Regions from separate parts of the Lelliottia sp. CFBP8978 genome, predicted to be linked through region 2. Evidence: predicted binding sites of a transcription regulator. Region 2 holds the regulator's gene; the other holds the start of a gene.
What was found. The regulator PurR, encoded in region 2, represses purine synthesis genes. The targets are predictions, from matches to a motif close to CANGCAAACGTTTGCNTG.

Region 1: the regulator PurR is predicted to act here: its motif matches at 2,274-2,291, upstream of SOM82_RS04725 (nucleoside-specific channel-forming protein Tsx).

Annotation. Positions count from the first base shown of each region.
Region 1 is NZ_CM188253.1:1,019,848-1,024,670, forward strand. It holds gene SOM82_RS04720 (M24 family metallopeptidase) at 1-1,206, shown strand, start outside; gene SOM82_RS04725 (nucleoside-specific channel-forming protein Tsx) at 1,256-2,134, opposite strand; gene SOM82_RS04730 (SadB/YajI family lipoprotein) at 2,401-2,940, opposite strand; gene nrdR (transcriptional regulator NrdR) at 3,094-3,543, shown strand; gene ribD (bifunctional diaminohydroxyphosphoribosylaminopyrimidine deaminase/5-amino-6-(5-phosphoribosylamino)uracil reductase RibD) at 3,548-4,651, shown strand; gene ribH (6,7-dimethyl-8-ribityllumazine synthase) at 4,739-4,823, shown strand, end outside.
Region 2 is NZ_CM188253.1:1,924,908-1,929,730, forward strand. It holds gene punC (purine nucleoside transporter PunC) at 1-845, opposite strand, end outside; gene punR (DNA-binding transcriptional activator PunR) at 960-1,871, shown strand; gene purR (HTH-type transcriptional repressor PurR) at 1,887-2,912, opposite strand; gene cydH (cytochrome bd-I oxidase subunit CydH) at 3,209-3,298, shown strand; gene SOM82_RS09050 (MFS transporter) at 3,461-4,630, shown strand; gene sodB (superoxide dismutase [Fe]) at 4,666-4,823, opposite strand, start outside.

The DNA of each region.
Region 1 (4,823 bases), 910 kb from region 2:
TATCTCAGCGGATTTATTCCCCGCTTTGAAGAGGCGCTGTTGGTGCTCCAGTCATCGGGTGAGGCTGTTCTGGTGTTAGGCAATGAAAACCTGAAGCTGGCAGCGCATGCGCGGCTCGAAAATCGGGTGATCCATGCGCCGTGGTTCTCGTTGCCAAATCAACCGATGGATAACGTGAAGTCGTTGCCAGAATTGCTCCGGGAAGCAGGGCTGACGGCGGGCAAAACTATCGGTCTGGCGGGTTGGAAGCTGTTTACAGGGGCCTGCGATGATGTGAAGCAAATGTTCGATTTACCCGCTTTTATCGTCGATGCGATCCGTCAGACAACGGAGGATAAGTCGCAGTTACTCAATGCGACAGGCCTTTTTATCGATCCAGACGGCGGCGCTCGCACCGTGAATAACGCCAACGAACTGGCGCATTATGAATACGGCGCAAACCTGGCATCAACGGCGATCCTCGGGGCATTAAACGCCATAGAGCCCGGCAAAACTGAAAAACAGATTGCCGCTTTGCTGGCAGCAGAAGGGCAGCCGAATAATGTGGTCATGATCGCCGCGACGGGCGATCGCTTTGCGCACGCTAATCTCTATCCCGGCGATAAGGTTATTCAGCGTGGCGACAAATTCTCTCTGACGACCAGCTATAAAGGGGGGTTAAGCAGCCGTGCGGCCTATGTCGTTGCTGACGAGTCGGAGCTGGCGCCAGAAGTGGCGGATTATCTTGATGTCGTGGCGAAACCCTATTTTCGCGCTGTCGTGACCTGGCTTGAGAATTTACGCATCGGTATGCGCGGCGGTGAGATGTATGGGCTGATTGAACAGGTTCTGCCGAAAGCCGATTATCACTGGCACCTCAATCCAGGCCACCTGGTGGCAGATGAAGAGTGGCTCTGCTCGCCAGTCGGCCCCGATTCGAGCGCCAGATTGCAAAGCGGCATGATTTTGCAGATCGATATTATTCCTTCCCGCCCGGGTTATGCGGGCGCCAGTATTGAAGATACCGTGGCGCTGGCCGATGAGGCGTTACGAGATGAACTGAAAGCACAGTATCCGGCACTTTGGCAGCGTATTGTTGAGCGTCGGGCTTATATTGATAAATACATCGGTATCCGGTTGCCCGCAGAAGTGTTGCCGTTTTCTAACACCGTCGGTTATTTACGTCCCTGGCTGCTGGACCCCACGCGGGCGTTGATTTGTAAATGACAAATAAAAAAGCCAGCATTTCGCTGGCTTTTCAACAGGGTAGATTCGGTTAGAAATTATAACCGACAACCAGATAGCCACCCCAGCCGGTAGAACGGACGTTCTCTTTCATCCAGACCAGGTCAGCATCGTCATTCCACTGACCGCCGTTATGCCAGTAACGGGCTACGACAGAGTAATGCCAGTGATCGTAGTTCAGCGCCAGAATGTGGCTCGAAGCGATGGAGTCATTGGTGCGTTGCTTGATGCCGTTTTCTGCATACTGGCTCTTATCGCCCAGGTCTGAACCCCAGTCGAAGTTGGTAAAGCCGATATAGCTCAGGTTACCGCCCCACAGCTGAGTGATTGGGACGAAATACTTCACTTTGAAGCGGTAGCCATCCCACTCGTTTTCGTTTTCAGCCTGGTAGTTCTGCCACTGGTATTTTGCATACACGTTCATGGACAGACTCATCGGCAAACCGGTGTCGATGTCCGTACCCAGACCCATGTACCAGGTGCTCTGACGACCGGACGCGTTACGGCCCATGTCGTAGATGTAGTTGTTGGCGAAATACCACTCTTTGAATGGACCAAAGCTCAGGTCTGCGCCTGTCAGTTTGTCGATAGAGAAGCGTGGCTCGATTTCCATGAACAGCGGAGAACCGTGGTTCCAGATACCTTTCGCATCGGTGTTACCACCGAAGAATACCGGAGCATCCATGTAGCCATAGAAGTCAAACCAGTCTTTCTTGGCGAAAGCTTCGTACTCCAGGTATGTATCGTTACGGATCTGTGGTCCGAAACGTGTGTGGTAGCTGCCCACCACGTTAACGCTCTGATGCCACCAGTCGGAGACATATTCTGGTTTAGTATTTTCAGCTGCGTTAACAGCGAAAGAGGAAGAAAGTGCTAACACTGCACCGGCTGCAAGTAATGTTTTTTTCATAATCATGCCACTGATTGAAAATCCCTTCCGGGATGTGAAAAATGCGCGAATTGCGTTTCTAAATATTTCGTGTTTCTGCGGAGCCTATTATAGGAATCCTTGTTCACAAAAATATGTGTTGTTTCACATATCTCTCATTCACGTAATCGATTGCGTTCACGTTTGCGTACTTTAAACGGCAGGGATTGTAACGGCAATGATTTATGTTGCCAATATTTGCGAGATGTAAGAAAGGGCGGAACGGGATTTCCGTTCCGCTGAAAAGATTACTGCGCGGCAGGCTGGATGTCGTGGATGCGAACGAAACCTAACTGGTCTGGAGTGACGCCGCTCAACTGAAGCGGGATATCGACATCGCTGGGGGCAAGCACGCTTGCCGGGGCGTTGATCAGCTGATTCTTCACGTTCACTTCCTGATAGCTGTCGGTTGTACCCTGAATCTGACCCCACTCAACCGTGCCGCTAAAAGCGGGCAGCGGATCGGTCGATTCTCCTTTGATACGCAGGGTAGCCGCCGTCCCGTCTGCATTTTGGGCGATATTAACCAGTGACATTTTCAGGGTGCCGATCTGGCTTTTCAGCAGTGCCGGCGTGTTAGCCCCTGGTAGCAGATAAACACCGCTGCTCGATTTTGCATTCAGCGCATTCTGCTGGGTGATTTTCACGGTCTCCTGGTTTAGCTTCTCCATCGCCGTATTCAGCGTATTGACGCTCTGTTTCATCTGGCGGACTTCGCTTTGCTGTGCGCAGGCGCTAAGGGTGAAGAGACTTCCCACCACAAGTATTCTTAGGTAACGTCTTGTCATTGCGTTTATTTCCATGAAATAACGGATTGTCCTAATGGTAGCCAGTATGATGCCGTCTGGTATAGATCCTTTGTCTCAAAAGCGCTCTTCCTTTGTTGTGGACCCAGTTCGGGGTAAAATAGAGTTCAGTTAACCAGATAGTCAGGACACCGTATGCATTGCCCATTCTGTTCCGCCGTGGATACCAAAGTAATCGACTCTCGTCTCGTAGGTGAAGGCTCTTCCGTCCGCCGTCGTCGGCAGTGTCTGGTGTGCAACGAACGTTTCACCACCTTCGAAGTGGCAGAGCTGGTGATGCCGCGTGTAGTGAAAAGTAACGATGTGCGCGAGCCGTTCAACGAAGAAAAACTGCGTAGAGGGATGCTAAAAGCACTGGAAAAACGGCCAGTGAGCGCAGATGACGTCGAAATGGCGCTTAACCATATCAAATCGCACTTACGGGGGACCGGTGAGCGCGAGGTGCCCAGCAAAATGATCGGTAACCTGGTAATGGAGCAGCTAAAGAAGCTCGATAAAGTGGCTTATATTCGCTTCGCCTCTGTGTATCGCAGCTTCGAAGATATCAAAGAATTTGGCGAAGAGATCGCCCGTCTACAGGACTAAGCTGATGCAGGATGAGATGTACATGGCGCGAGCGCTTAAGCTGGCGCAGCGGGGACGATTTACTACCCATCCCAACCCAAATGTCGGCTGCGTGATTGTCAAAGAGGGCGAAATCGTCGGCGAAGGTTTTCACTATCGCGCCGGCGAGCCGCACGCCGAAGTTCATGCGCTGCGCATGGCGGGGGAGAAGGCTCGCGGCGCAACAGCGTATGTGACGCTTGAACCCTGTAGCCATCATGGGCGAACGCCGCCGTGCTGCGAAGCGCTGATTGCCGCTGGGGTCGCGCGCGTAGTTACATCCATGCAGGATCCTAATCCACAAGTGGCGGGGCGCGGGCTGTATCGTCTGCAACAGGAAGGCATTGATGTCAGCCACGGTCTGATGATGAATGATGCCGAGCGGCTGAATAAAGGCTTTCTCAAGCGTATGCGTACGGGGTTTCCGTATATCCAGTTAAAGCTGGGGGCCTCACTTGATGGCCGAACGGCGATGGCAAACGGAGAAAGCCAGTGGATCACTTCGCCGCAGTCAAGGCGCGATGTGCAACGTCTGCGCGCGCAAAGCCATGCTATTCTGACCAGTAGTGAAACGGTGCTGGCCGACGATCCGGCGATGACCGTGCGCTGGGAAGAACTTGATGCCGATACGCAGGCGCTTTATCCAGAAGAGAATCTGCGCCAGCCGGTGCGAATTGTCCTCGACCGCCAGAATCGCGTAACCCCTTCCCATCGTATTGTTCAGCAACCCGGTGAGACCTGGTTTGCGCGTACGCAAGAAGACAGCCAGATTTGGCCTGACGGTGTGCGCAGTATTATGGTGCCGGAACACAACGGGCATCTCGATTTAGTCGTGCTCATGATGTTGCTCGGTAAACAGCAGGTCAACAGTATCTGGGTTGAAGCTGGCCCCACGTTAGCCGGTGCGTTATTGCGCGCAGGTCTGGTCGATGAACTGATTGTTTACGTGGCGCCTAAGCTGTTAGGCGACGCTGCGCGCGGCTTATTCGTGCTGCCTGGCCTTGAAAAACTGGCTGATGCGCCGCAACTCAAATTTAGTGAAATTCGTCAGGTTGGCCCGGATGTGTGCCTGCATTTGACTCCCGCGTAATTGCTTCTGAAATTTGGAAGCGGTGCGCAAAGTATTATGATAAAATCCGCCCCCCTGCGGGGCTAAATGAACCCGTAAAGGAAGAGTATGAACATTATTGAAGCTGCTGTTGCTACCCCGGACGCTCGCGTCGCCATCACCATTGCGCGTTTCAACAACTTCATCAACGACA
Region 2 (4,823 bases):
CTGGCGGCATACAGAACCAGAAGCCAGGGGAGCATCTGGTGACCCTGCCATTTTTGCAGCGCCGCGCGGCAACCATACCCGCCCACCAGGAAAGCAATCGTCTGTGGGACGTAGCTCAGACCAATCACTGCCGGGCTGTAACCCATCTCATGCAGAATGAATGGCGACCCGGTGAGCCAGGCAAAAAAACTGGCAGAACAGGCGGCGTAAATCAGCACATTGCCGCGATAAGCGCGCGAACGCAGAAGCGACAGGAAGGTTACCCGGCTTTCATTATTCTCAGCGGTTTTGGCCGGCGCAGGTTTCAGCGTCAAGGCCGGCAACATTAAGGCCAGCGTAATGATGAACAACGTAGCAAAGATGGCCTGCCAGTCAAAATGCACCAGGATCCAGCTGCCGAGCAGCGGTGCCAGCGCCGGAGAAAGACCCACCAGCGGCATAATGGTGGCAAAAATACGGTTTACCCGTGAGGCCGGATAATAATCCGTGACCAGCGCCTGCCAGGTGACGGCGGCGGCACACACGCCAAAGGCCTGAACAAAACGCAGGACCAGCAGCCAGGTGGCATCGCGCACCCACAGCATCCCGAGGCAACCGGCCGCGAAAATAGCCAGGCCGATCAGTAACACAGGCTTGCGGCCATAGCGGTCAGAAAGTGGTCCCCAGAGCAGCTGGGCGAAGGCAAAGCCGGCCAGAAACACGCTCAGGCTGGCGCTGATGGCTGCAGCAGGCGTCTGGAGATCGGCCTGCATCGCGGCGAACGCGGGCAGATACATATCGGTGGCCAAAAAGCCCAGCACGCTTAAGCCGCCGAGCCAGACCAAAAATCCTTTGTTGGGTTGCATTGTTATATTTTCCTAAGAAGGCAGGTACACACTGGCGCAAAGTGTAGGGAGTGCAATCTGCCTTGTGAAACGCTAATATTTGGCGGTTGCATTCAAAAATTTTGCAGGCAAAAAATGTGGTCTGAATATTCCCTGGAAGTGGTAGATGCGGTCGCTCGCAATGGCAGCTTTAGCGGTGCGGCGCAAGAGCTGCATCGCGTTCCTTCTGCTATCAGCTATACGGTGCGTCAGCTGGAAGAGTGGCTGGCGGTTCCGCTGTTTGAGCGTCGTCACCGCGACGTGGTTCTAACGCCAGCAGGCGCGTGGTTTTTGAAAGAAGGGCGCTCTGTTATCAAAAAAATGATGATCACGCGAGAACAGTGCCAGCAGATTGCCAATGGCTGGCGCGGGCATCTGTCTATTGCGGTTGATAATATCGTTAAACCCGAACGCACCCGGCAGATGATCGTCGACTTCTATCGCCATTTCTCGGACGTAGAACTTCGCGTCTCGCAGGAGGTATTTAATGGCGTGTGGGATGCGCTGTCGGATGGCAGGGTAGAGATGGCGATCGGGGCGACGCAGGCGATCCCGGTGGGTGGGCGCTATGCGTTTCGGGATATGGGCTCATTGAGCTGGACCTGCGTTGTCGCCCGCCATCATCCGCTGGCGGCAATGGACGGCCCGCTGAGCGATGATACGTTGCGCAACTGGCCTTCACTGGTGCTGGAGGATACCTCCCGCTCGCTGCCTAAACGCATTACCTGGCTACTGGATAACCAGCGACGCGTGGTTGCGCCAGACTGGGAGTCCTCGGCAACTTGTCTCTCCGCCGGGCTGTGCGTGGGGATGGTGCCGGTTCACTTCGCTCGCCCTCGCATCGATCGCGGCGAGTGGGTGGCGTTGACGCTGGAAAATCCCTTCCCGGATGCGGCATGCTGTCTGACCTGGCAACAAAACGATATGTCGCCTGCGCTGGCGTGGCTGCTGGATTATCTGGGGGACAGTGAAACGCTGAACAAAGAGTGGCTGAAGGAGCCGGAGTAACCGGCTCCCCTCAGATTAACGGCGATAGTCGCGGAACGGACCATCTGCAACTGAACGGCGTTCGATCAGACGCGGGTGTACTTCAATCGACTGTGATTCTTCACGTTTGCTGACGATGCGGTCCATCAGCATATTAAAGGCTGTTTCACCCAGCGAGTCTTTCGGCTGGTGAATGGTTGTCAGCGCCGGGGTGAAGTAGCGGGCGTTGCGCACGTTATCGTACCCGATCACGGAAATGTCCTGCGGCACGCGCAAACCGAGCTCATCGGCTGCGCAAAGAGCCCCCATCGCCATAATATCACCACCGATAAAGACCGCGGTTGGACGGTGCGACTGGGAGACGATCTGCTGCATCGCGCGATAGCCGGATTCCGGCTCGAAGTCGCCCTGTACAATCCAGTTTTCTGGCACGGTGATCAGCGCTTCTTCCATCGCTTTCATAAAACCAGCAAGACGCCCAGCGCCGGTATTGCGCTCAAGCGGACCCGGGATCACGCCGATTTCACGATGACCGCGCTCAATCAGATAGCGGCCCGCCATGTAGCCGCCTTCAAAGGCGTTGTCGTTGACGGAATCAGTAAAATCAGCGCGGGTATCACCCCAGTCCATCACCACCATCGGAATGTGGCGGTACTCCTCCAGCATGGAAAGTACTGACTCCGGGTATTCAGAACACATCACCAGCAGGCCGTCGACGCGTTTCTGCGCCATCATCGACAGATACGCGCGTTGTTTTTCCTGGCTGTTCCAGGCATTGCCCAGAATCAGGGTATAGCCTTTCTGGAAACAGTTTTTCTCGACCGCTTCGATGATCTCGGCAAAATAGGCCGCTTCGCTACTGGTGGCCAGCAGGCCGATAGATTTGGTGTGGTTGACTTTCAGGCTACGCGCAACGGCACTGGGGGAGTAGTGCAGTTCCTTGATCGCCGCCCACACCGCGTTGCGCGTTTCTTCCGCAACGAAACGGGTTTTGTTAATTACATGTGATACGGTTGTAGTGGAAACGTTTGCGCGTTTCGCCACATCTTTGATTGTTGCCATTACATGTCACTCCAGACCATATCTTAAACTCCTGAAATACTTAAAGGTAAACGTTTGCCTTCTCTCACCCTTATCTCGCAATGTAAATTGCGATACGCCGGGAAAACGACTCAGAACGTCAGGAGGGGGTCAGTGGCCGGTACGCTTATAAATTTAGCGTGGAATTTTGTCTCATCTTGATGAAAAGGGGAAGAGCAAAAACGGTTATCAGCCTAAATCCAGGAAGATTTTTGGGGTAAACTGTGTAAAAATGAGCAAGCTCACTATTCGTGGGGAGATTAAAAGGAGAAAAATTGATGAGTACCGATCTTAAGTTTTCGCTGACGACAACTATTATTGTTCTGGCTCTGATTGTCGCTGCGGGTCTGACCGCTGCACTGCACTGATTTAAACGGGGGAGAGACTCTCCCTCGTTCTCCTCTCTGATTGTTACCCTTATTGCAAAAATCTTTTGCTGATTTGTTAACTTCTCATTTTTTGTGATTGATGTCATGCTTTTGACTTCTTAGTTCTGTGTCGCGTAATGACACGGCATCCGGAGTTGAACAATGAAAATCAATTTTCCTCTGCTGGCCCTGGCGATTGGCGCTTTTGGGATTGGCACCACCGAGTTTTCCCCAATGGGGCTGTTGCCGGTTATTGCCAGAGGGGTAGACGTCTCTATTCCGGCGGCGGGTATGCTGATCAGCGCCTACGCCATTGGCGTGATGATTGGTGCGCCTCTGATGACGCTGCTGCTGTCTCATCGCGCACGCCGCAATGCCCTTATTTTCCTGATGGCGATTTTTACGCTGGGCAACGTGCTCTCGGCGATGGCTCCTGATTACACCACGCTGCTGCTGTCACGCATTCTGACCAGCCTGAACCACGGCGCGTTCTTTGGCCTCGGCTCGGTGGTGGCTGCAAGCGTGGTGCCAAAACACAAACAGGCCAGCGCGGTTGCCACCATGTTTATGGGGCTGACCATTGCCAATATTGGCGGTGTTCCGGCGGCGACCTGGCTGGGCGAGGTCATTGGCTGGCGGATGTCGTTCCTCGCTACGGCGCTGTTAGGTGTCGTTGCGATGGTGGCATTGTTCTTCTCGCTGCCAAAAGGAGAAGCGGGCGAGCGGCCTGATGTCCGTAAAGAGTTGTCGGTGCTGGTTCGTCCGCAGGTGCTGTCGGCTCTGCTCACGACGGTATTAGGCGCAGGCGCAATGTTCACGCTCTATACCTATATTTCCCCGGTTCTGCATGATATTACGCACGCCACTCCGATCTTTGTGACGGCCATGCTGGTGCTGATTGGCGTAGGTTTCTCCATTGGCAACTATCTGGGCGGCAAGCTGGCGGATCGTTCGGTCAGCGGTACGCTGAAAGGCTTTTTAACGCTGCTGATCGTTATCATGGTGGCGATTCCCTGGTTGGCGCGCAACGAGTTTGGGGCGGCTATTGCTATGGTGGTGTGGGGCGCGGCAACTTTTGCGGTTGTTCCGCCGCTGCAGATGCGTGTGATGCGCGTTGCCCACGAAGCACCGGGGCTTTCGTCATCCGTCAATATCGGGGCGTTTAATCTGGGTAATGCGCTGGGGGCGGCAGCGGGCGGTGCGGTGATCTCCGGCGGCCTGGGATACAGCTTTGTTCCGGTGATGGGGGCGATCATTGCGGCGCTGGGTCTGCTACTGGTGCTGGTGTCGGGCCGTAAACAGCCGGAACCGGTAAGCGCGACAGAGTCATGAAAAAACGCAGAAGGGGAGCCCCTTCTGCGTGTCTCTTATGATGCGAAGTTCTTCGCAACAAATTGCCAGTTAACCAGCGCCCAGAAATGCTCAAGGTAGTTCGGGCGCGCGTTACGGTAATCAATGTAGTAGGCATGTTCCCACACATCGACGGTCATCAGCGGCGTGGCGCTGGTGGTCAGTGGTGTGCCCG